Regions from separate parts of the Streptomyces sp. NPDC031111 genome, predicted to be linked through region 1. Evidence: riboswitches for the same ligand, from Rfam matches in the RefSeq annotation. Region 1 holds a riboswitch; each other region holds the start of a gene.
The links. Region 1 has a riboswitch for cyclic di-AMP ahead of ACZ470_RS04585 (transglycosylase SLT domain-containing protein). Riboswitches for the same ligand answer to the same signal wherever they lie in the genome.
Positions count from the first base shown of each region.

Region 2: linked by a shared signal. The riboswitch ahead of ACZ470_RS31835 (transglycosylase family protein) and the one ahead of ACZ470_RS04585 (transglycosylase SLT domain-containing protein) in region 1 are both predicted to bind cyclic di-AMP.
Region 3: linked by a shared signal. The riboswitch ahead of ACZ470_RS05565 (C40 family peptidase) and the one ahead of ACZ470_RS04585 (transglycosylase SLT domain-containing protein) in region 1 are both predicted to bind cyclic di-AMP.

Region 1 covers NZ_JBVIGS010000002.1:196,862-204,640, forward strand. The annotation lists gene ACZ470_RS04575 (GNAT family N-acetyltransferase) at 1-1,034, opposite strand, end outside; gene ACZ470_RS04580 (HAD family hydrolase) at 1,267-2,139, shown strand; gene ACZ470_RS04585 (transglycosylase SLT domain-containing protein) at 2,103-2,597, opposite strand; cyclic di-AMP (ydaO/yuaA leader) riboswitch at 2,601-2,771, opposite strand; gene ACZ470_RS04590 (polyprenyl synthetase family protein) at 3,344-4,354, shown strand; gene ACZ470_RS04595 (LolA family protein) at 4,592-5,812, shown strand; gene ACZ470_RS04600 (ABC transporter ATP-binding protein) at 5,869-6,843, shown strand; gene ACZ470_RS04605 (ABC transporter permease) at 6,830-7,708, shown strand; gene ACZ470_RS04610 (hypothetical protein) at 7,755-7,779, shown strand, end outside.
Region 2 covers NZ_JBVIGS010000019.1:98,138-105,916, forward strand. The annotation lists gene ACZ470_RS31820 (nucleoside triphosphate pyrophosphohydrolase) at 1-302, shown strand, start outside; gene ACZ470_RS31825 (cytochrome P450 family protein) at 463-1,743, shown strand; gene ACZ470_RS31830 (transglycosylase family protein) at 1,891-2,925, shown strand; cyclic di-AMP (ydaO/yuaA leader) riboswitch at 3,131-3,300, shown strand; gene ACZ470_RS31835 (transglycosylase family protein) at 3,305-4,003, shown strand; gene eno (phosphopyruvate hydratase) at 4,260-5,540, shown strand; gene ACZ470_RS31845 (FtsB family cell division protein) at 5,642-6,118, shown strand; gene ACZ470_RS31850 (DUF501 domain-containing protein) at 6,148-6,738, shown strand; gene ACZ470_RS31855 (Ppx/GppA phosphatase family protein) at 6,735-7,676, shown strand.
Region 3 covers NZ_JBVIGS010000002.1:394,836-402,614, forward strand. The annotation lists gene ACZ470_RS05530 (PspC domain-containing protein) at 1-571, shown strand, start outside; gene ACZ470_RS05535 (LuxR C-terminal-related transcriptional regulator) at 568-1,290, shown strand; gene ACZ470_RS05540 (ATP-binding protein) at 1,297-1,737, opposite strand; gene ACZ470_RS05545 (helix-turn-helix domain-containing protein) at 1,867-2,685, shown strand; gene ACZ470_RS05550 (DUF397 domain-containing protein) at 2,682-2,924, shown strand; gene ACZ470_RS05555 (C40 family peptidase) at 2,921-3,943, opposite strand; gene ACZ470_RS05560 (hypothetical protein) at 4,308-4,661, shown strand; gene ACZ470_RS05565 (C40 family peptidase) at 4,692-5,876, opposite strand; cyclic di-AMP (ydaO/yuaA leader) riboswitch at 5,884-6,040, opposite strand; gene pcrA (DNA helicase PcrA) at 6,300-7,779, shown strand, end outside.

The sequences.
Region 1 (7,779 bases):
CGCGACGCCAGCGACGCGAGGCGCGGGCGGGCGCGGACGAAGCCCTGCGCGCGGCGCGCGGGCTCGCGGCTCAGCCAGTGCAGCGCGGCGCCCACGCCCGGACGGGTGGCCGCCCCCTCGTACACGGCGCGTTCGCCGGTCTTCAGCGAGTCCTTGTACTCGGCCGCCCCGCGCCCCATGTCGAGCATCCCGATGCCCTCGGCCGCCGCCGCCTCGGCCATCCGCAGATGCAGCACGAGACCCGGCGAGTACTTCGCGAACTCCGGGTCGTACGCCGGGAACCAGCAGGCCAGCACGGACGCCGAACGCAGCCCGAAGTGCGCGGCGACCGGGCGTTCGCCGGCGTACAGGACCGACAGCGTGCCCGTGCACTGCGGGGCCCGGGTCTCGGCGAGCCGGCCCACGAGCCGGGCGATCCACTCCCGCGCGAACCGGTCGCGGCGCCCGGTCCTGCGGTACTGCGCCGACTTCCACTCCATCAGCGCGCGCAGCGCGGCCGGGTCGCGCTCGTCGAAGACGAACCGCACGGGCCCGGCCTGGCGGCCCAGCCTGCGTTCCTTGGCCAGCGTGGTCTTCAGGAACTTCGGCGACTGGGTGCGCAGCACCGACTCGTACGTCTCGTAGCCCTTCTCCACGTCGATGACATAGGTGGCGTGCTCCTCCGCCGCGTACGGCACCAGCAGCCCCTGGTCGGCCTCCAGGTTGTCGAAGACGAAGCTCGACACCGCGCAGCCGCGCAGCAGTTCACCGGTCTCCAGGGCGACACCGGGAGCCAGGACCGCGCCCTGGCAGTCCGACACCCCGAGCCCGATCGCCCGGCCCTGCCCCCACGCGCCCCGCTCGTACGGAAGGAAGCCCACCGGTTCCGTGCCCTCGTACAGCGACGCGACCCGGGCCCGCGCACGCACCCGGCCCACGGCGACGGTGAACTCCGGTTCCATGAAGGGGTTGCGCGGTGCGTCCGTCGCGGCGCGCAGTTCCCGCCAGCGCTCCCGTTCCCCCTCGCTGAGCTCCTCCGGCCTCAGCACGCGCATGCGTCCACTGCTCACCTGACCCCCCGATCAAGTCCCCCCTGGACTCTTGGAAGGTACCGCCCCGGAGCGGGGGGACGGTAGATAGCGGACCATGTTCTTGCCAAACGGTGAAAGAGTCCTGAACCGGTCCGTACCCGGCGATGACGGAAGCGGAAGCGCACGGAAAGCGAGCGGTTCCGTACACGGTGATGCACGGTGAATCGCGCCGTCGTGTTGTCCGTATTCTCTGATCATGGCCGCACCCACCGATTGTTCACTCATCGCCACCGACCTGGACGGGACGCTGCTGCGCGGCGACGACACCCTGTCCGACCGGTCCCTAGCCGCGCTCGCGCGGGTGGAGCGGGCAGGTGCCCGGCACCTCGTGGTGACGGGGCGACCGGCCCCCAGGGTGCGTCCGCTCCTGGACGACCTCGGCTGCACGGGGCTCGCGGTGTGCGGCCAGGGTGCGCAGGTGTACGACGCCGGCGCGGACCGGATGCTGTGGTCCGTCACGCTGGACCGGGAACTGGCGGAGACCGCGCTCGGCAAGATCGAGGCCGAGGTGGGGGAGGTGTACGCCGCGGTCGACCAGGACGGGGTCGACGGGCTGACGCTGATCGAGCCCGGCTATCTGATGCCGCATCCGACCCTGCCCGCCGTACGGGTGGAGCGGCGGGCCGAGCTGTGGGACATGCCGATCAGCAAAGTGCTGCTGCGCCACCCGGACCTGTCCGACGACGCGTTGGCGGCGGCGGCGCGGTCGGTGGTGGGCTCGCTGGCCACGGTCACCATGTCGGGTCCTGGCACCGTGGAGCTCCAGCCGTGCGGGGTGACCAAGGCGACGGGACTGGCGCTGGCCGCCGAGCACCTGGGGCTGAGCCCGGCGCGGACGATCGCCTTCGGCGACATGCCGAACGACATCCCCATGTTCGACTGGGCGGCCCACGGCGTCGCCATGGCCAACGCGCACCCCGAGCTGAAGGCGGTGGCAGACGAGGTCACCACGTCGAACGAGGACGACGGCGTGGCCGTCGTCCTCGAGCGACTGTTCGACAAGACGGCCGTGCTGGGCCGTCAGCGGGTGGCTCAGTACGCGCCGAAGACGTTGTCGATGGAGCCGTAGCGGTCGGCCGCGTAGTTGCAGGCCGCCGTGATGTTCGCGACCGGGTCGTACGGGTCGAAGGCGGTGCCGGGCACGTGGTAGGCCGCGAAGGTCGGGTCGATGACCTGGAGCAGGCCCTTCGACGGGGTGCCCGCGGCGGCGTTGGAGTCCCAGTTGTTGATGGCGAGCGGGTTGCCGGAGGACTCGCGCATGATGTTGCGGTGGATGCCCTCGTAGCTGCCCGGGATGCCGTGCTGCGCCATGACGTCCAGCGACTCGCGGATCCAGCCGTCGAGGTTGTCCGGGTAGGCGGTCGTGGCGGCGGCCGTGGTGGTCGTCGTGTCGGCCGTGGTGGCCGCGGAGGCGCCGGTGGCGCCGACCAGCGGCAGGGCGACCATGGCGACGCCGGTGCCGGCGACGGCGAGGGAGCGGACGAGGCGGCTGTTGCCGAAGCGGCGGTGCAGACCGGAAGTGGGCATGTCTGGGTTCCTCTCCTACGCCTGCGAGGTGAGCTGTCGGGTTCGGGCGGGAGAGTGCCCGGCCGTGCCCCTGCGGGCATGGCTTCACCCCTAGCCGTTCCGGCGCGTGGCCGGCCCGGCGGCTTACCTGGGTCCCCCGCTCCTGCCGTCATGAGTGATCGTCGGTGGTTGATGCGGGCGGCGGCAGGATTCGGCGTCCACCCGGCAGGCCGGGAACGTATGCGAGAGCACATGTCGGGAACAAGTGCGGCCGTCACGCATCACGCCGTTTGATCTTGAGTTGGGGTGTTTTGGGCGCTTGATCCTTTGCGAGTGCCAAGGGTCAACTCCACTCTGTGGAAGGGGGAAAGGGGAGTGAAGGCCCGTGGTGCGGGTACCGGGGTGCGCGTGACCCACTTCACTGGGGATCACTCGCGAGCGCATTTCTCGCCAAGGGGAATTCGCTTGGTATTTGCGGCAAATCGGACGTCGGGGCGGGCAGGATGGTTCGCGCGGCGAGGAGCGGTCCGGACGGCGGGCCGGAGGCCGGGCCGAGGAGTCGATCGCTACGTCCGTGAAAGTCAGGGAATGTCCGTTGTTATCAACCGATCAAAATCGCTCGCCTTTCGATCCCGTAGCGCCCTGCCCGTAACCCTGGGCGCTGGCGGTGATCGAAACGTGACCGGATACGCTGACTTGAGTGATGGCAGCGACCTATCGACAAACCGTGTAATCACCAGTGGACACCAGCAGACAGGAGACCCCTCGTGACCGTCGTCGGGCCGTTCGGGCTGAGCGTGCGGGACCAGGCTCTGGAAGCCGATGTCCAGGCCGGATTGACGGCTGTCGAGGAGGGGCTGCTCGAGGCCACCAAGAGTGAGGTGCCCTTCATCACAGGCGCCGCCCAGCACCTGGTGCGGGCCGGCGGCAAGCGGTTCCGTCCGCTGCTCGTGATGCTCGCCGCCCAGTTCGGCGACCCCTACGCGCCCGGTGTCGTGCCGTCGGCCGTGGTCGTGGAGCTGACCCACCTGGCCACGCTGTACCACGACGACGTGATGGACGAGGCCGAGGTGCGGCGCGGAGTCGCGAGCGCGAACGCCCGCTGGGGCAACTCCGTCGCGGTCCTCACCGGCGACTTCCTCTTCGCTCGGGCCTCGCACATCCTGGCCGACCTCGGACCGGAGGCCGTGCGGGTCCAGGCCGAGGCGTTCGAACGGCTGGTCACCGGTCAGATCCTGGAGACCGCGGGACCGCAGGACGGCCGCGACCCGGTCGACCACTACCTGGACGTGCTCGGCGGCAAGACCGGCTCGCTGGTCGCGGTCTCCTGCCGCTTCGGCGCGATGATGTCCGGCGCCGACGAGACGGTCGTGGACGTCCTCACCCAGTACGGCGAGCGGCTCGGCGTCGCCTTCCAGCTCGCCGACGACGTCCTGGACATCGCCTCCGACTCCCACGAGTCCGGCAAGACCCCCGGCACCGACCTGCGCGAGGGCATCGCCACCCTGCCCGTGCTGCGGCTGCGCGAGCGGGCGGCCCGGCTGGGACTGGCCGAGGACATCGCCCTGTGCGAGCTGCTGGACTCCGACCTCACCGACGACGCCCGGCACGCCGAGGCGCTGCGGCTGCTGCGCGCCCACCCGGCCCTGGACCAGGCCCGCCGGGACACCGTGCGCTACGCCGAGGAGGCGCGTGCGGTACTGGCCCCGCTGCGGGAGTGCGAGGCGAAGGCCGCGCTGGTGCAGCTGTGCGACGCGGTGGTGCACCGCGCGGGCTGAGCCGGCCCGAACTCCTCCCCGACCCCTACTGGTCGGGGGAGGAAACCGCCCCCCGTGTCATACCGCAGCAGTACGTGGAGTTGCGTCCGGGGTCTGACGAATCCGCCTGCCGGATTTGGTCAGATGGACAACGACGGACAACACCACTTCTCACCGGTTCGGGTGAGAATGGCGGCTCAGGGTGAGACTGGTGCGAGGACACGAGACGGAAGCCGCCGCCGACCACGGAGGGCACACATGGCACCGTACGATTCCGACGACATGACGACCGCGAGGGAGGTCGACGAGCCGCGCGCGGGGCGGCGCAGGGCCGCGCGGTACGTCGTCCCGGTCACGGTGATGGGAGTGGCGGCCGCGACCATCGGGCTCGTCCCCGCCATCGCCGACTCGGGCGACCCCGACCTGCCGGAGATCACCGCCGCGCAGCTGATGGAGAAGATCGCGAAGTCGGACGTGGAGCAGCTGTCCGGCACCGTGAAGATCACCACGGACCTCGGTCTGCCGAACCTCGGCGGCCTGGAGAGCAGCCTCGCCTCCGGCGCCATGGAGCGCGGCGAGGACGGCGGCTCCTCCGCCGACCCCTCGGCCAAGCTCACCGAACTGGCCTCCGGCACGCACACCCTGCGCGTCGCGACCGACGGCCCGGACCGGCAGAAGCTGTCGCTCCTGGAGAACGCCGCCGAGTACAGCCTGATCCACAACGGCAAGGACGTCTGGGGCTACGACAGCGCGTCCAACGAGGTCTACCACGGCACGGTCGACGAGTCCGGCCAGGACCGCGAGCAGCGGCCCCCGGCCACCCCGGACGACTTCGCCGAGGAGGCGCTGAAGTCGGTCGACGACACCACGTCCGTCACCGTCGACGGCACCGCCCAGGTGGCCGGCCGGGACGCGTACAAGCTGGTCGTCAAGCCCAAGCAGTCCGGCTCCACGATCGGCGCGATCAGCATCGCGGTCGACCACAGGACGGGGCTGCCGCTGAAGTTCACGCTGACCCCCGCGAGCGGCGGCGCCGCCGTCGTGGACGTCGGCTTCACCCAGGTGAGCTTCGACCGGCCCGCCGCGTCGACGTTCGAGTTCACCCCGCCCAAGGGCGCCAAGGTGACCGAGGACGGCGAACTCGACCACGGCCGGGAGCACTCGGGCGGGCCGGAGCGGGCCCCGAAGTCCGAGGAGGACCTGGGCAAGGGACTCGACGGCCTGAAGATGCTCGGCGAGGGCTGGAACTCCATCGCCACCTTCGACACCGGCGCCGAGGGCGGCCTGCCCACCGGCGGGGCCGGCGGTGACCTCGGCGGATTCCTCGGCTCCCTCGGCGACCAGGTCAAGGGCGAGTTCGGCACCGGCACGGTGTTCAGCACCCGCCTGGTGAACGCCCTGATCACCGAGGACGGCAAGGTCTACGCGGGCACGGTCACCAAGGACGCGCTCGTGAAGGCGGCGAACTCGGGGAAGTAGAGCCCGGGGCCTTACGACGTGACGATGTGACGACGTGACAGGGAACGAGGGAGCCGATGGGCGAGGCGTCCGCCAGCGAGCCGGACGGGGCGCACGCGGGTGAGGGGGTCATCATCACCCGCGCGCTCACCAAGCGCTACCGCGGCGGACAGCTCGCCGTCGACGGTCTGCACCTGACCGTCCCGGCGGGCAGCGTCTTCGGCTTCCTCGGTCCCAACGGCTCGGGCAAGACCACCACCATCCGCATGCTGATGGGCCTGATCGAGCCGACCTCCGGCACGGCGCACGTCCTGGGCCGCCCCATGCCGCGCTCCGCACGCGCCGTGTTGCCCCACGTGGGCACCCTCATCGAGGGCCCGGCCCTGTACGGCTTCCTCTCCGGCCGTGACAACCTCCTCCGCTACGACGCCGCCGACCCGACCGCCGACCCGCGCACCCGGCGCGCCCGGGTCTCCGCCGCCCTGGACCGGGTGGGCCTCACGGCCGCCGCGGGCAAGAAGGCGAAGGCGTACTCCCTCGGCATGAAGCAGCGCCTCGGGCTCGCCGCCGCCCTGCTCCAGCCGCGCCGGCTGCTCGTCCTGGACGAGCCGACCAACGGGCTGGACCCTCAGGGCATGCGGGAGATCCGCACGCTCGTCCGCGAGCTGGCCTCGGACGGCACGACCGTCTTCCTCTCCTCCCACCTGCTCGACGAGATCGAGCAGGTGTGCACGCACGCCGCCGTGATGGCCCGGGGCCGGCTGATCACCCAGGGCCCGGTCGCCGACCTGGCCGCGGGCGCCCGGGGCCGGCTGGTGGTGACCACACCGGACCCGGCGGACGCGGCCAGGGTGCTGAAGGAGCAGGGGGTCGCCGATGTCGTGGTGGACGGGGAGCGGGTGACCGGCGAGCTGCCCGAGCGCGACCTCGCCGAGGTGAACGCGGCACTGGTCACCGCCGGGGTCCGGGTGCGCGGCTTCGGGGTGGAACGGGCCTCGCTGGAGGACGCGTTCGTGGCGCTGACCGGGGAGGGATTCGATGTCGCGGGCTGAGACGGTGACGGGGGTGAGTCCGCTGTGGACCCTCGGTCTGTTCCGCAGCGAGCTGCTCACCACCTTCCGGCGCTGGCGCACCCTCGCCCTGCTCGGGGTGCTGGCCGCCGTGCCGGTCCTGGTCGGCATCGCCGTGCGGATCGAGACCGGTGACGGCTCGTCGGCCGGGGGTGGTGGCGGAGGAGGGGGCGGCGGGCCGGCGTTCATCTCGCAGGTCACCAACAACGGCCTCTTCCTGGTCTTCACCGCGCTCGCCGCCACGCTGCCGTTCTTCCTGCCGATGGCGATCGGGGTGGTCGCGGGCGACGCCGTCGCCGGCGAGGCGAACGCCGGCACCCTGCGCTACCTCCTGGTGGCGCCCGCCGGCCGTACCCGCCTGCTGCTCACCAAGTACGCGACGGTCATGGCCTTCTGTCTGGTCGCCACGCTCGTGGTCGCCGTCTCGGCCCTGGTCACCGGGGCGCTGCTGTTCCCGCTGGGCGATCTCACGACCATTTCCGGCACCCGGATCAGCTTCTCCGAGGGCCTGGCCAGAGCCCTGCTCATCGCCCTGGTCGTCGCCGTGTCACTGATCGGGGTGGCGGCGCTCGGCCTGTTCGTCTCGACGCTGACCAACAGCGGCATCGCGGCGATGGCGACCACGGTCGGGCTGTTGATCACGGTCCAGATCGTCGACCAGATCCCGCAGCTGCACGCCCTCCATCCGTACCTCTTCTCCCATTACTGGCTGTCCTTCGCCGACCTGATGCGCGAACCGGTCTACTGGGACGACCTGACGAAGAACCTCGGCCTCCAGGCCCTGTACGCGACGGTGTTCGGCTCGGCGGCCTGGGCGCGGTTCACGGCGAAGGACATCACCGCGTAGGAAATGCGCTGGCACGGGCGGGCCGGGACGTGTGACGGTTCGGTCCATGGGCAACTCACGGGCGTACCCCG
Region 2 (7,779 bases), on a different contig from region 1:
CCACGCCGGAGGACGTCAAGGAGCACTGGCTGCGGACCAAGGCGGTCGAGAAGCGGCGCGAGTCCGTGACCGACGGCATCCCCCTCGGGCAGCCCGCCCTCGCCCTCACCGCGAAGCTGGCGTCCCGCGTCCGCACCGCCGACCTCTCCGTCCCCCTCCCGATGGGTGAGGGCATCGGCTACGAACTGCTCGCCCTGGCGGTGCGGGCGGAGGCGGCGGGGGTTGATCCGGAGGCGGCGTTGCGGGCGGCGGCGCGGGTGTATCGCGACGCGATTCGCTTCGCGGAGGGGCGCGAGGGCTGAGAGCGGGGGTGCGGCGCCCGGGAGGGTTTTTCGCCCCCGCCGCCCCTTCCCGTCCCGTCCCCGGGGGCTCCGCCCCCGGACCCCCCTTCGCGCAGTTCCCCGCGCCCCTGAGGGTGCTGCCCCGCGCCCCCTGAGGTGTCCCGCCCGTTAGGGTCGCCGCATGCATGACCAGCCCGCCGCTCCCGAACTCTTCACCTGGGAGTTCGCCGCCGATCCCTATCCCGCCTACGCCTGGCTCCGTGAGCACGCGCCCGTGCGCAGGACGCGGTTGCCCAGTGGGGTCGAGGCGTGGCTGGTCACGCGGTACGTCGATGCCAAGCAGGCCCTCGCCGACAGCCGGCTGTCCAAGAACCCCGCGCACCACGACGAGCCGGCGCACGCCAAGGGGAAGACCGGGATCCCCGGGGAGCGGCAGGCCGAGCTGATGACGCACCTGCTCAACATCGACCCGCCGGACCACACCCGGCTGCGCCGGCTCGTCAGCAAGGCGTTCACCCCGCGCCGCGTCGCCGAGTTCGCGCCCCGGGTGCGGGAGCTCACCGACGGGCTCATCGACCGGTTCGCGGACAACGGCTCCGCCGACCTCATCCACGAGTTCGCCTTCCCCCTCCCCATCTACGCCATCTGCGACCTGCTCGGCGTCCCGCGCGAGGACCAGGACGACTTCCGGGACTGGGCGGGCATGATGATCCGTCACGGCGGAGGGCCGCGCGGTGGCGTCGCCCGGTCCGTGAAGAAGATGCGCGGGTATCTCGCCGAGCTGATCCACCGCAAGCGCGAGGCGCTCCCCGCCGACCCCGCCCCCGGCGAGGACCTCATCTCCGGCCTCATCCGCGCCTCCGACCACGGTGAGCACCTCACCGAGAACGAGGCCGCCGCGATGGCGTTCATCCTGCTGTTCGCCGGTTTCGAGACCACCGTCAACCTGATCGGCAACGGCACCTACGCCCTGCTGACCCACCCCGGTCAGCGTGAACGTCTGCAACGGTCCCTCGCCGCCGGGAAACGCGGTCTGCTGGAGACCGGCGTCGAGGAACTCCTGCGCTACGACGGTCCGGTGGAGCTGGCCACGTGGCGGTTCGCCACCGAGCCGGTCACCATCGGCGGGCAGCACGTCGCGGCCGGTGACCCGGTCCTCGTCGTCCTGGCCGCCGCGGACCGGGATCCGGAACGGTTCGCCGACCCGGACCTGCTCGACCTCGGCCGGCGCGACAACCAGCACCTCGGATACGGCCACGGCATCCACTACTGCCTGGGCGCCCCGCTGGCCCGCCTGGAGGGCCAGACCGCGCTCGCCACCCTGCTGACCCGTCTGCCGGACCTGCGGCTCGCGGTGGAACCGGCCGAACTCCGCTGGCGGGGCGGCCTCATCATGCGCGGACTGCGCACCCTCCCCGTGGAATTCACTCCTGTCCCCACGGCAGGACCCGCGCAAACATGACACGCCCTCAACTCTGTGATCTTCACGTGATCTGCGCGGCATGAACTTGTGACAAGTGATCGTCTGCCGATACGTTCACCCATCAAGTGCGGTGTATCGGTATCCCTTCGCCGCGCCGGTCATTGCTGTCTCGCGAAAGGTCTCCGCATGCTCTCCGGGAACGGTCGGCACCGTCGCCCCCGCCAGGCTCCGGCTCTCCTCGTCGCGGCCGGAGTGACCGGCTCCGCCATCGCGATCCCGCTCCTCGGGGCGGGCAGCGCCAGCGCGGCCGACGGCTCGACCTGGGACCGCGTCGCCGAGTGCGAGAGCGGCGGCTCCTGGAGCCAGAACACCGGCAACGGCTACTACGGCGGCCTTCAGTTGACCCAGGACGACTGGGAGAACTACGGCGGCCTGGACTACGCGCCCAGCGCCGACCAGGCCAGCCGGGGCCAGCAGATAGCCGTGGCCGAGAGGGTCCTCGCCGACCGGGGGGTCGGCGCGTGGCGGGCCTGCGGACTGCTCGCGGGCCTGAACCAGGACTCGGCGTCGGCGGACATCGACACGGGCGTGTCGGAGGACCCGACGTCGGACCCGTCCGGCTCCTCGGACGACTCCTCCGACTCCTCGGATTCATCCGATTCCTCGGACTCGTCCGGATCGTCCCACTCCGGTGAATCGTCCGCTTCCTCCTCTCCGTCGGCCACCGCCGACCCGTCGTCCGATGGTGAGGATTCGGCCGATGAATCGGCTGAGTCGGACAAATCCACCGAGTCGGGCGGCGATTCGGACACCGGCTCGGACGACGGATCCAGCGCCTCCCCCTCCGCCTCGGCCACCCCGAAGAGTGACGAGTCGGACAAGTCCGGGCAGAGTGAAGGTTCTTCGGCGGTCACCGAGGGGCAGAACAGCGGCAATGGCCGCCACCGCGGCGCCAGTGCCGAGGAGGGCGCGGGTGCGGACCGCACGCCCGGTTCGTCCGGCCGGCATGCCTCGCGCGGAACCGACGCATCCCGCGACGCCGCCGACGGTTCGTACACCGTGCGCACCGGCGACAGTCTGTCGTCCATCGCCGACTCCCTTGAGCTCGACGGCGGATGGCGGTCGCTCTACGCCGAGAACGAGCAGGTCGTCGGCGCCGACCCGGACCTCATCCTGCCCGGCCAGGAGCTCGAGGTCGGGGTCGAACCGGGCGAAAGGTGACACCCGAAAGGGCATGGACGCGGCGGTAGTTGGCGTCATGGTTCGCGGTGAATGTCCGGTTTAAAGGCTGTGAGAGATAGGTCTCAGAAGCCCTGATCGTCTTTGAAATTCCGCGGATCGCGTGTCTACGGTCGTGACCGCTCGCCACCGCGGGCCCCGGCTGCCGCCACGCCGAATCCTGCCAGTGGCAGCACGGGAACAGTCGTCGCGTCATGCGCCGTAGGCAGGAGCGGGGGACCCAAGGTAAGCGCCGTGTCCGGGCAGTTGACGCCGGATCCGGCTTGGGGTGAAGCCGCGTCCCGGGAGGGACGTGGCCGGGCAACTCAACCGGCCCGAACCCGACAGCTCACCTCGCAGGCGTCGGTGAGGGGATCCATCCATGCTGTTTTCCGGCAAGGGCAAGCACCGTCGTCCGTCCAAGGCCACCCGCGCGATCGCCGTCGCCGGTGTCGCCTCCGCCGCCGTCGCCGCCCCGCTGATGGCGGCCGGCAACGCCTCCGCCGCCACCGCCTCCGAGTGGGACGCCGTCGCCCAGTGCGAGTCCGGCGGCAACTGGTCCATCAACACCGGCAACGGCTACTACGGCGGTCTGCAGTTCTCCGCCTCCACCTGGGCCGGCTACGGCGGCACCCAGTACGCCGCCACCGCCGACCAGGCCACCAAGGCCCAGCAGATCGAGATCGCCGAGAAGGTCCTCGCGGGCCAGGGCAAGGGCGCCTGGCCGGTCTGCGGCAAGGGCCTGTCCAACGCCGCCTACACCGGCTCCGCCTCGGACGACTCGGGCTCCTCGCAGAGCACCGGCTCCACCGAGACCCGTGAGGCCGAGCAGAAGGCGTCCCGCTCCGCCGAGCGCCCGGCCGCCGAGCCGAAGGCCGAGAAGAAGACCGTCACCACCCCGACCGGCAAGAAGGTCGCGAAGGGCGACGGCGAGTACAAGGTCGTCAAGGGCGACACCCTCAGCTCCATCGCCGCCGAGCACGACGTCGAGGGCGGCTGGGCCAAGCTGTTCGAGCTGAACGACGACATCGTCGACGACGCCGACCTCATCTACCCGGGCCAGCAGCTGCACCTGAAGTAAGCAGCAGCGGCCTCCCCGCTCCCCGCCCCGGTGCGTTTTCCCCCGTACGCACCGGGGCGGGGTTTTCACGTCATGACCGGCACCGGTTCCGTCCTGTTTCCGGGAAACGTCTTTGTTCCGTTCGGAAACAATTTACTCTCGGTTCTGTCCACGGGACGGTCGACCGCTGGCCGATCGCCCGGAGCCGGTTAGGCTCGGTCTCGCAAGACCCCCCGGGGTCCTGCTCACCCGCGTCACATCCAAGAAGGAGATGCTCGTGCCGTCCATCGACGTCGTCGTAGCCCGGGAAATCCTGGACTCCCGAGGCAACCCCACGGTCGAGGTCGAGGTCGGCCTCGACGACGGCAGCACGGGTCGTGCCGCCGTCCCGTCCGGCGCCTCCACCGGCGCCTTCGAGGCCATCGAACTCCGTGACGGCGATGCCAACCGTTACCTGGGCAAGGGCGTCGAGAAGGCCGTACTGGCCGTCATCGAGCAGATCGGCCCGGAGCTCGTCGGCTACGACGCCACCGAGCAGCGCCTGATCGACCAGGCGATGTTCGACCTGGACGCCACCGACAACAAGGGCTCACTCGGCGCCAACGCCATCCTCGGCGTCTCGCTCGCCGTCGCCCACGCCGCCTCCGAGGCCAGCGACCTGCCGCTCTTCCGCTACCTGGGCGGCCCCAACGCGCACCTGCTCCCGGTGCCGATGATGAACATCCTGAACGGCGGCTCGCACGCCGACTCCAACGTGGACATCCAGGAGTTCATGATCGCCCCGATCGGCGCGGAGTCCTTCTCCGAGGCCCTGCGCTGGGGTGCCGAGGTCTACCACACGCTGAAGAAGGTCCTGAAGAGCAAGGGCCTGGCCACCGGCCTCGGCGACGAGGGTGGCTTCGCCCCGAACCTCGGCTCCAACCGTGAGGCCCTCGACCTCATCCTCGAGGCCATCAAGGAGGCCGGCTACACCCCCGGCGAGCAGATCGCCCTCGCCCTCGACGTCGCCGCGTCCGAGTTCTACAAGGACGGCTCCTACACCTTCGAGGGCAAGGAGCGCTCCGCCGCCGAGATGACCGAGTACTACGCCGAGCTCGTCGACGCGTACCCGCTCGTCTCCATCGAGGACCCGCTGTTCGAGGACGACTGGGAGGGCTGGAAGACCATCACCGCCAAGCTCGGTGACAAGGTCCAGCTCGTCGGCGACGACCTGTTCGTCACCAACCCGGAGCGCCTGGCCCGCGGCATCGAGGAGGGCGCCGCCAACGCCCTGCTGGTCAAGGTCAACCAGATCGGCTCGCTGACCGAGACCCTGGACGCCGTCGAGCTCGCCCAGCGCAACGGCTTCAAGTGCATGATGTCCCACCGCTCCGGCGAGACCGAGGACGTCACCATCGCCGACCTGGCCGTCGCCACCAACTGCGGCCAGATCAAGACGGGCGCCCCGGCCCGCTCCGAGCGCGTCGCCAAGTACAACCAGCTGCTGCGCATCGAGGAGATCCTCGACGACGCCGCGGTGTACGCCGGCCGCTCGGCCTTCCCCCGCTTCAAGGGCTGAGCACCACTCCTGTAGGAAGCGTCGTACGTACGTCCCCGTACCCGGTCCCGTACCGTGTGCGGGGACGTACGCACGTATGACGGTGAACGAGAGGCGGAGCCATGGCGGTGAAGGACCGGGACCGTTTCTCCACCGCGACCAGGATCCGGCTGATCGGTGAGCAGACCGCCGCCCGGGTCTACCGCTCGCAGACCAAGCGCCAGGCCCGCCGCTCCCGGCTGACCGGCCGGGCGGCGCTGCTCGCCCTGGTGGTCTGCTCCCTGATCGTGGCCCTCGCCTACCCCATGCGGCAGTACGTCTCCCAGCGCGCGGAGATCGCCGACCTCCAGCAGGAGCAGGACGAGACCCGCCAGCGGGTCGAACGGCTGCGCGACATGAAGGCGCGCTGGCAGGACGACGCGTACGCCGAGCAGGAGATCCGCCGACGGCTGCACTACGTCATGCCCGGCGAGACCGGCTACATCGTCATCGACCCGGGTACGGCCCAGAAGTCCCGCACCGATCTCGAGGCCGCCGACCGCCCCTGGTACTCGAACGTCTGGGACGGCGTCGACAAGGCCGACGCCGCCGACCAGTGACCCTTTGCAGAAAGCCGTAGAAAGACACTATGGACACGCCCGCCCGTCGCCCGACCACCACCCCCCAAGGACAGCGCTCCGCGCTGACGTTGTTTGATCTGCCCACGACCCCGCGCACCGAGCCCACCGACGCGGACGTCGAGGCCTTCAAGCAGCAGCTCGGGCGGCCCCCGCGCGGTCTGCGCGCCATCGCGCACCGCTGCCCCTGCGGGCAGCCGGACGTCGTGGAGACCGCGCCGAGGCTGCCCGACGGCACGCCCTTCCCCACGCTCTACTACCTCACCTGCCCGAAGGCGAACTCCGCGATCGGGACGCTGGAGGCGAACGGCGTGATGAAGGAGATGACGGAGCGGCTGGCCACCGACCCGGAGCTGGCGGCCGCGTACCGCGCGGCGCACGAGGACTACATCCGGCGCCGCGACGAGATCGAGGAGCTGAAGAACTTCCCCAGCGCGGGCGGCATGCCCGACCGGGTGAAGTGCCTGCACGTGCTGGTCGCCCACTCGCTCGCCGCCGGCCCCGGGGTCAACCCGCTGGGCGACGAGGCGCTGGCGATGCTGCCGGAGTGGTGGCGCAAGGGCGCGTGCGTGACGCTGCCCGCGAAGGAGGACGGCAAGTGACCCGGGTCGCCGCCATCGACTGCGGTACGAACTCCATCCGGCTGCTGGTGGCCGACGCCGACCCCCGGACCGGTGAACTCGCCGATCTGGACCGGCGGATGACGATCGTCCGGCTCGGCCAGGGCGTCGACCGCACCGGCCGGCTGGCGCCGGAGGCGCTGGAGCGGACGTTCGCCGCCTGCCGCGAGTACGCGGAGATCATCAAGGAGCACGGCGCGGAACACCTGCGCTTCGTCGCCACCTCCGCCTCCCGCGACGCCGAGAACCGCGACGAGTTCGTGCGCGGCGTGCTGGACATCCTGGGCGTGGAGCCCGAGGTCATCACCGGCGACCAGGAGGCCGAGTTCTCCTTCACCGGGGCCACCAAGGAGCTGACCGGACGGACCGACCTGCACCGTCCGTTCCTGGTCGTGGACATCGGCGGCGGCTCGACCGAGTTCGTCGTGGGCGACGACCACGTACGCGCCGCCCGTTCCGTGGACGTCGGCTGCGTACGGATGACCGAGCGGCACCTGGTGCGGGACGGGGCGGTGACGGACCCCCCGACCGAGGAGCAGATCGCCGCCATGCGCGCCGACATCGAGGCGGCCCTCGACCAGGCCGAGGAGACGGTGCCGCTGCGCGAGGCGCACACCCTGGTCGGCCTGGCGGGCTCGGTCACGACCGTGTCGGCGATCGCCCAGGACCTCCCCGAGTACGACTCCGAGGCCATCCACCACTCCCGTGTCTCCCGCGAGCGGGTCCGCGAGATCACCGAGTGGCTGCTGCGCTCCACCCACGCCGAGCGCGCCGCGGTCCCGTCCATGCACCCGGGCCGGGTCGACGTGATCGGGGCCGGTGCCCTGGTGCTGCTGTCGATCATGGAGCGGATCGGCGCGGAGGAGGTCGTGGTGTCGGAGCACGACATCCTCGACGGGATCGCCTGGTCGGTGGCGTAGGTCTCCTTTGCTACTGACGAGTAGCCCTCCGCTGAGCAGTCGGGATAGCGTTTGAGCGACCCCCGGGGGCCCTTTTCGGGCCCCCTGGGGGGACCCCGCCGGG
Region 3 (7,779 bases), 200 kb from region 1:
CGCGGAGGTCGCCGCCCATGTCCACGACTCGGTGTTGCACACGCTCACCCTGATCCAGCGCAACGCCGACAACGCGGGCGAGGTGCGCCGCCTGGCCCGTGCCCAGGAGCGCGACCTGCGCGCCTGGCTCTACAAACCGGAGGGCAACGGCAAGGACGAGGACGACGAACCCACCACCCTGGCCGAGGCCGTGAAGCGCAATGCCGCCGAGGTCGAGGACAAGCACGGCGTCCCCATCGAGGTCGTGGTCGTCGGCGACTGCCCGCTCGACGAGAGAATAGGCGCGCAGATGCAGGCCGCGCGCGAAGCGATGGTCAATGCCGCCAAGTACGGTGGCGAGGGAGGCGCGGTGCAGGTCTACGCCGAAGTCGAGGGGAAGACGGTCTTCGTGTCCGTCCGGGACCGCGGCCCCGGCTTCGACCTGGACTCGATACCCGCCGACCGCATGGGCGTCAGAGAATCGATCATCGGCCGCATGGAGCGCAACGGCGGCACGGCGCGGCTGCGCGCGGTGCCGGACGGCGGCACGGAGGTCGAGCTGGAGATGGAGAGGGCGGAGAAGACGTCATGAGCGAGCCGACCGAGGCGAACGGAACGGCGGGACCGGCGGAGGCGGCCGGTGGCAGCGGCCGGCGGGTGCGCGTCGTCCTCGTCGATGACCACCGCATGTTCCGCACCGGCGTCCAGGCCGAGATCGGGCAGACCGAGCAGACGGGCGTCGAGGTGGTCGGCGAGGCCGCCGACGTCGACCAGGCGGTCACGGTCATCACCGCGACCCGGCCCGAGGTGGTCCTGCTCGATGTGCACCTGCCCGGTGGCGGCGGCGTCGAAGTGCTGCGCCGTTGTGCCCCGTTGATGAGCGACACCGAGCAGCCGGTCCGTTTCCTCGCCCTGTCCGTGTCCGACGCGGCGGAGGACGTGATCGGCGTGATCCGGGGTGGCGCCCGCGGGTACGTCACCAAGACGATCACCGGGACCGACCTCGTCGACTCGATCTTCCGGGTCCAGGAGGGCGACGCGGTCTTCTCGCCCCGTCTGGCCGGCTTCGTCCTGGACGCCTTCGCCTCGACCGACGCCCCGCCGGTCGACGAGGACCTCGACCGCCTCACCCAGCGCGAGCGGGAGGTCCTGCGGCTGATCGCCCGCGGCTACGCCTACAAGGAGATCGCCAAGCAGCTGTTCATCTCGGTCAAGACGGTCGAGTCCCACGTCTCGGCGGTCCTGCGCAAACTCCAGCTCTCCAACCGCCACGAACTGACCCGCTGGGCGACGGCACGCCGGCTGGTGTGACCGCGGCTACGACGGGGCGGAGAGGGTCAGTTCGAACCAGACTTCCTTGCCGATGCCGCACTCTCTCTTCCGCACGCCCCACTGCTCGGCCAACGTTGCCACCAGCGCGAGGCCACGGCCCGACTCGTCGTCCGGGGAAGCCGTGGCCGGGGTCGGCAGCGTGTCGTTGGCGTCCGTGACCGTGATGCGGAGGCGGTCGTCCGCGAGGACGCAGCGGGCCCGGATCTCACGCCCGGCGGGGGCCTTCGCGTGGCGGTACGCGTTGGTCATCAGCTCGCTGAGGAGGAGTTCCGCCGTGTCCGTCACGTCCTGCGGCAGCTCCCAGATGGCCGCCTGTTCGCGGAACAGGGTGCGTGCCCGGCCGACGCTGCGTGCGTGACGGGGGAGTCGCCACTCGATGTCCTTCGGGGCGGCCGTAGGCAGTGGCTGCGGCAACGGGGTCTGCATGTGCGGGTCATCCCTTGCGTTGATGTTTCGCGGTTGGCGGGATCACCGTCTCGGTTCGTGCGTAGCCTCACGAGTAACGGACCGGGTACAGCGAGTGGTTGTACCCTGCGGGGACCTGCGGGGGTGTCTATGGCGACCGAGGTGAACTCCCAGCCGCCGATCGCGTGGCGGTACTGCGGCAGCCAGATCAAGTTGTGGCGTGCGGAGGCCGGGGTCGGCCGGGAGTCGCTGGCAAAAGAGGCCGGGTACGACTACGAGTACGTCAAGTCGATGGAGAACGGCCGCCGTCGGCCCACGCTGCGGTTGTTGCAGATCGCGGATCAACTGTGCGGGGCGGGCGGGAAGCTGGTCGCGGCTCAGGAGTACCTGAAGCCGGAGCCGTTCCCGGCACGATCGAAGGAGTTCATGGCCATCGAGGCCGAGGCCATCAGCTTTTCCTGTTACGAGCCGCTGCTCATCCCCGGCTTGTTGCAGACCGAGGAGTACGCACAGGCGCTGATCGGGGGTGGCTGTCCACCGTTGGACGACGAGACGGTGAACGAGCGCGTTGCCGCCAGGTTGCGCAGGGCTGAGGCGCTGAGGCGCAAGGTTGGCGTGATGTATGGCTTCCTCATCTACGAAGCTGCGCTACGTACTGGTGTAGGTGGAGAGGACGTCATGCGTCGCCAGTTGCGTCATCTGACCGAAGTTGGTCAGCTTCGCAACGTGTCGATTCAGATCTTGCCGTTCGGTCGGTGCGGAGGGGTTGCGCTCAGCGGCCCGATCGTCCTGCTGGAGACGGAGGAGCACGAGCTCTATGCCTTTGCCGAGGGGCAGGGGACGAGTGCGCTGTACGTCAGCCCTGGCAAGGTCAGTGAGTTGTCGCGTAAGCATGGCATGATCCGCATGCACGCTCTCAGTGTTGAGGAGTCTGCCGAGTTCATCAGAGGGGTGGCTGAGAGGCAGTGAGTGAGCGCTTGACGTGGTTCAAGTCCAGCTACAGCGACAGCGAAGGCAGCAACTGCCTCGAAGTAGCCCTGGACTGGCGCAAGTCCAGCCACAGTGACTTCGAGGACGCTGCCTGCGTCGAAGTGGCCGCCTGCCCCCACACCATCCACGTCCGGGACTCGAAGCTCGGCCCTCAGGGCCCCCGGTTCGCCGTCACCGGAGGTGCCTGGGTCGCCTTCGTCACGTACGCGCGTACTTAGGTCACGCGCGTCGCGCCCGCGAAGGGCATCTCGTCGATGGGGGCCACCCGTACCGGGGCCGAGGGGTTCGGGGCGTGGATCATTCGGCCGTCGCCGACGTAGATGCCGACGTGGCTGATGCCGGAGTAGAAGAAGACCAGGTCGCCGGGGAGGAGTTCGGAGCGGGGGATACGGCGGCCGGCGTCGATCTGGGCGTAGGTCGTGCGGGGGAGGGCGACTCCGGCGGAGCGGTACGCGGCCTGGACGAGGCCCGAGCAGTCGAAGGCGTCGGGGCCGGTCGCGCCCCAGACGTAGGGGCTGCCGAGCTTCTGGTGGGCGTAGGAGACGGCGGCCGCCGCGCGAGGGCCGGGGGCCTTGGCGGTGGTGGGGGTCGGGGCGGTCGAGGAGCCGGGGGTGAGTCCCGCGCGCTGCTCCGGTGTCAGCCGGGACAGCAGGCGGCGGGCCTCGGTCAGCTTGGCGTCGACCGTCTTCCGGTGCCGCTTCAGCTCGGCCCTGCGGGACGTCAGCGAGGCCACCTCGACGCGTGCGGCACCGCGCAACCGCTCGATCTCCCGGAGCTGTTCGCGCACGCGCCCCACGGCCGCGTTCTGGCGACTGCCCGCCCGCTCGGCCAGCGCGGCGCCCTCCAGATAGCCGTCGGGGTCCTCGGAGAGGACGAGCTGAAGGGCGGGGTCCAGGCCGGCGCCGCGGTACTGCGCCGCCGCGACCGAACCCAGGGCGGCTCGCGCGGAGTTGAGCCGGTCCTTCCGGCGGGCCGCCTCGTCCTGGAGGTCGCGCAGCCGCCGCTGCGCCGAGTCGGCCTTCTCCTTCGCGCCGTTGTACTTCTCGGTGGCGACCTCCGCCTCCCGGTGGAGCCGGTCCACGTCGGCCTTCACCCGGCCCGGTGTCGGCTGCGGTTCGGCGTGTCCCGTCCCGTCGAGGCCGGTCGCGGTGGCCGCGCCGGCGAGGGCGATGGCGGCGGCCGTGCGGGCCCTGGTGCCGCCCGTCACGCGCTGCCGGGTCCTGCGGTGCGCTGCCACCTGGACTCCTGCTCCTTTCCGACGACCGCCGGGAGCGGACCCCCGTCCGTCGGTCCGGCGGCGGGGGGTGCACAGGGGGAGCCGTCCGCCGCCGGACCTTTCTCGGCGGTGGTGGCCGGCTGCCGCCCCTGGTCCGGGCGGCGGTGGAGAGCCGGTCACCTGGGGGAGGACGCTAGGCCCGGCCGCGCCGCCCCGGTAACGGGTTGTGCGGAACTGGCGCGACCGGACCGACGGGTGACCGTAAGTGACCGCGATCCGGTCCCGGCTTCGTCGCCTTCACTCTGTGTGATGACCGATGTGGGGAAGGGCGGGGAGGTGAGGGCGGCGGACTGCTATGGGGTGGGGATGGTTAGGCTCCGGCCCCATGGACGTACTCATCCACCTCTTCGTCGGTCTGCACATCATCGGTATCGCCTCGCTCCTCGGCGGCTTCCTCACCCAGATCAAGGCGATGGGCCAGGGCACCGCCCGGTTCGTCCCCGCGATGCTGCACGGCGCGCTGACGATGCTGGTCACCGGTGTGGTGCTGGTCGGCCTCAACCAGGCGCAGGACTACTCCGTCGACAACATCAAGATCGGCGTGAAGCTGGCGCTGCTGATCGTGATCCTCGGCCTGGTCTATGTGAAGCGGGACGAGGAGAAGGTGGACAAGGGCATGTTCGGCCTCGTCGGGCTGCTGACCACGGCGAACGTCTTCATCGCCGTGCTCTGGACCTGACCCCTGTCCACCTCCGGCGCCCGGTGACGATCAGGCCGGGCGCACGATGCTGTGGATCGAGGACTCGCCGTCGTAGTAGATCGACTCCTCGCGGACGTACGTACCGGGCTTCGGGGCGTGGATCATCATCCCGTTGCCGATGTAGATGCCCACGTGGGTGATGTCGTCGTAGAAGAAGACCAGGTCACCGGGCTGGGCCTGGGAGACGGGGACCGTCGTGCCCGCGTCGACCTGGTCGTAGGTGGTGCGCGGGATGGTGACGCCGGCGGCCTTCCAGGCGGCCTGGGTGAGGCCGGAGCAGTCGTAGGAGCCGGGGCCGGTGGCGCCCCAGACGTACGGCTTGCCGATCTGCGCGCGGGCGAAGGCGAGGGCCTTCTCGGCCTTGGCGGCGTACGAGGAGTCGGTCGACGTCGACGGGGAGGTGGTCGAGCCGGAGGACTCGGACGAGCCCGAGGTGCCGCTGTCCTGCTGGGCCGCCTCCTGCTGGGCGGCCTCCTCCTCGGCCTGCTGCTCCGCCTGCTGCCGGGCGAGCTCGGCGGCCTTGCGGGCGGCCTCCTCCTGCTTCTTCTTCTCGATCGCCGCCAGCCGCGCCTTCTCCTCGGCGGTCAGCTTCGACATCAGCTCGCGCGCGTCGGCGAGCTTCTTCTGGACGGTGGCCTTGGCCGTCTTCAGGTCGCCCTGTGACTCGGTGAGCGTCTCGAGGCTCTTGGTGGCCTCCTGGCGCTTCTTCATCGTCTGGGACTGCTGTGTGACGTAGTCGTCGACCGCCTGCTTCTGGCGGCCGGTCATCCGGTCCATCACCTGGCGCTGGTCGAAGATGTCCTGCGGCGTGTCCGCGAGCAGGAAGGTCGCCGTGTCGGGGACGCCGGCACCGGTCCGGTACTGGGCGGCGGCGAAGGAACCCAGCTCCTCCCGCGCCTCGTTGAGCCGCTGCGTGCGCTTGGCCACGTCGTCGAGGAGGGTGTCGACGCGCGTGCGCTGCTTCGCGGTCTTCTCCTTGGCCGCGTTGTACTTCTCGGTCGCCGACTCCGCCTGGCGGTACAGGTCGTCGACCTTCTTCTCCACCTCCTCCAGGCTCGGCCTGTCGTCCGAGGGGGCGGCGTTGGCCGTCTGGGACAGCAGCGCCACGGAGGTCAGGGCGGCGGTGGCGAGGGCCGGGGTCCGTATGCCTGCCACGCGCGGGCCGGGGGTGCGCGACTTGCGGTGCGACGCCAAGGGAGGCGACTCCTTCCAGTGCTCCGCCTACCGGGTTAGCTGTCGGGTTCGGGCGGGTGGTGCTTCGGAAGGGTTGCCCTACGGCCGCTCCACGAAGGAGTGGGCCGATTCACCCCAAGGTCTCGGTGGGTCCCCGGCTCCGGCTGCCACGGCGGGCAGTGACGGACTCGGCGGGGGCCGCGCGGCCCGGCGGGGTTCGCCGGTGGGGGTCGTACGGCCCGCCCGCACCGTAGCCAACTGGTGTGGCGCCTGTGAAGGTTGATGGGTGATATGCCCGATACATTTTCGTGACCTTGTGCGTCCGGTCACTCAGGGTGCGGGTGCGGTGCCGGCGGGTGTGCGTTCCGGCCCGACGGCCGGAAACCAGGGATGTTCCCGGGGTGGCCCCGGGTTGTCGGTGCGGCGCCCTAGACTCGGAGAGCGATGAGCAGCCTCTTTGACGACAGCTTCCTGGCGGACCTCCAGGCCCAGCGGGGCCCCTCGGACGAGCCCCCGCCACCGCCCGAGGACGAGCACGTACCGGAGCAGATTCCGGACGACCTGTTCGGCGGGAAGTTCGACGTGCCGCCGGAGAGGGACGCCTACTACCGCGACGGCGCCCCGCGCCCGGTGATCGACTCCGCCGCGCTGCTGGAAGGGCTCAACGACAACCAGCGCGCCGCCGTCGTGCACTCCGGCTCCCCGCTGCTCATCGTGGCCGGCGCCGGCTCCGGCAAGACCCGCGTGCTCACCCACCGCATCGCCCATCTGCTGGCCGAGCGGCACGTCCACCCGGGCCAGATCCTCGCGATCACCTTCACCAACAAGGCCGCGGGCGAGATGAAGGAGCGCGTCGAGCAGCTCGTCGGCCCGCGTGCCAACGCCATGTGGGTCATGACGTTCCACAGCGCGTGCGTGCGCATCCTGCGCCGCGAGAGCAAGAAGCTCGGCTTCACGTCGTCGTTCTCGATCTACGACGCCGCCGACTCCAAGCGGCTGATGGCCCTGGTCTGCCGCGACCTCGACCTCGACCCCAAGCGCTTCCCGCCGAAGTCCTTCAGCGCCAAGATCAGCAATCTGAAGAACGAGCTGATCGACGAGGAGGACTTCGCGGCCCAGGCGGGCGACGGCTTCGAGAAGACCCTCGCCCAGGCCTACGCGCTGTACCAGTCCCGGCTGCGCGAGGCGAACGCCCTCGACTTCGACGACCTGATCATGACGACGGTCAATCTGCTCCGCGCCTTCCCGGACGTGGCCGAGCACTACCGCCGCCGCTTCCGCCACGTCCTGGTCGACGAGTACCAGGACACCAACCACGCCCAGTACGCCCTGGTCCGCGAGCTCGTCGGCACCTCCGAGCACCCGGTCGACGTACCGCCGGAGGCCGAGGTCCCGCCCGCAGAGCTGTGCGTCGTGGGCGACGCCGACCAGTCGATCTACGCCTTCCGCGGCGCGACGATCCGCAACATCCTCCAGTTCGAGGAGGACTACCCGGACGCGACGACGATCCTGCTGGAGCAGAACTACCGCTCCACGCAGACCATCCTGAGCGCCGCCAACGCCGTCATCGAGCGCAACGAGTCGCGCCGGCCGAAGAACCTGTGGACCAACGCCGGCTCGGGCGCCCGGATCACCGGGTACGTCGCCGACACCGAGCACGACGAGGCGCAGTTCGTCGCCGACGAGATAGACCGCCTCACGGACGCGGGGGAGGCCAAGGCGGGCGACGTCGCCGTCTTCTACCGCACCAACGCCCAGTCCCGTGTCTTCGAGGAGATCTTCATCCGCGTCGGCCTGCCCTACAAGGTCGTCGGCGGCGTCCGCTTCTACGAGCGCAAGGAGGTCCGGGACGTCCTGGCCTATCTGCGGGTGCTCGCCAACCCCGAGGACTCGGTGCCGCTGCGCCGCATCCTCAACGTCCCCA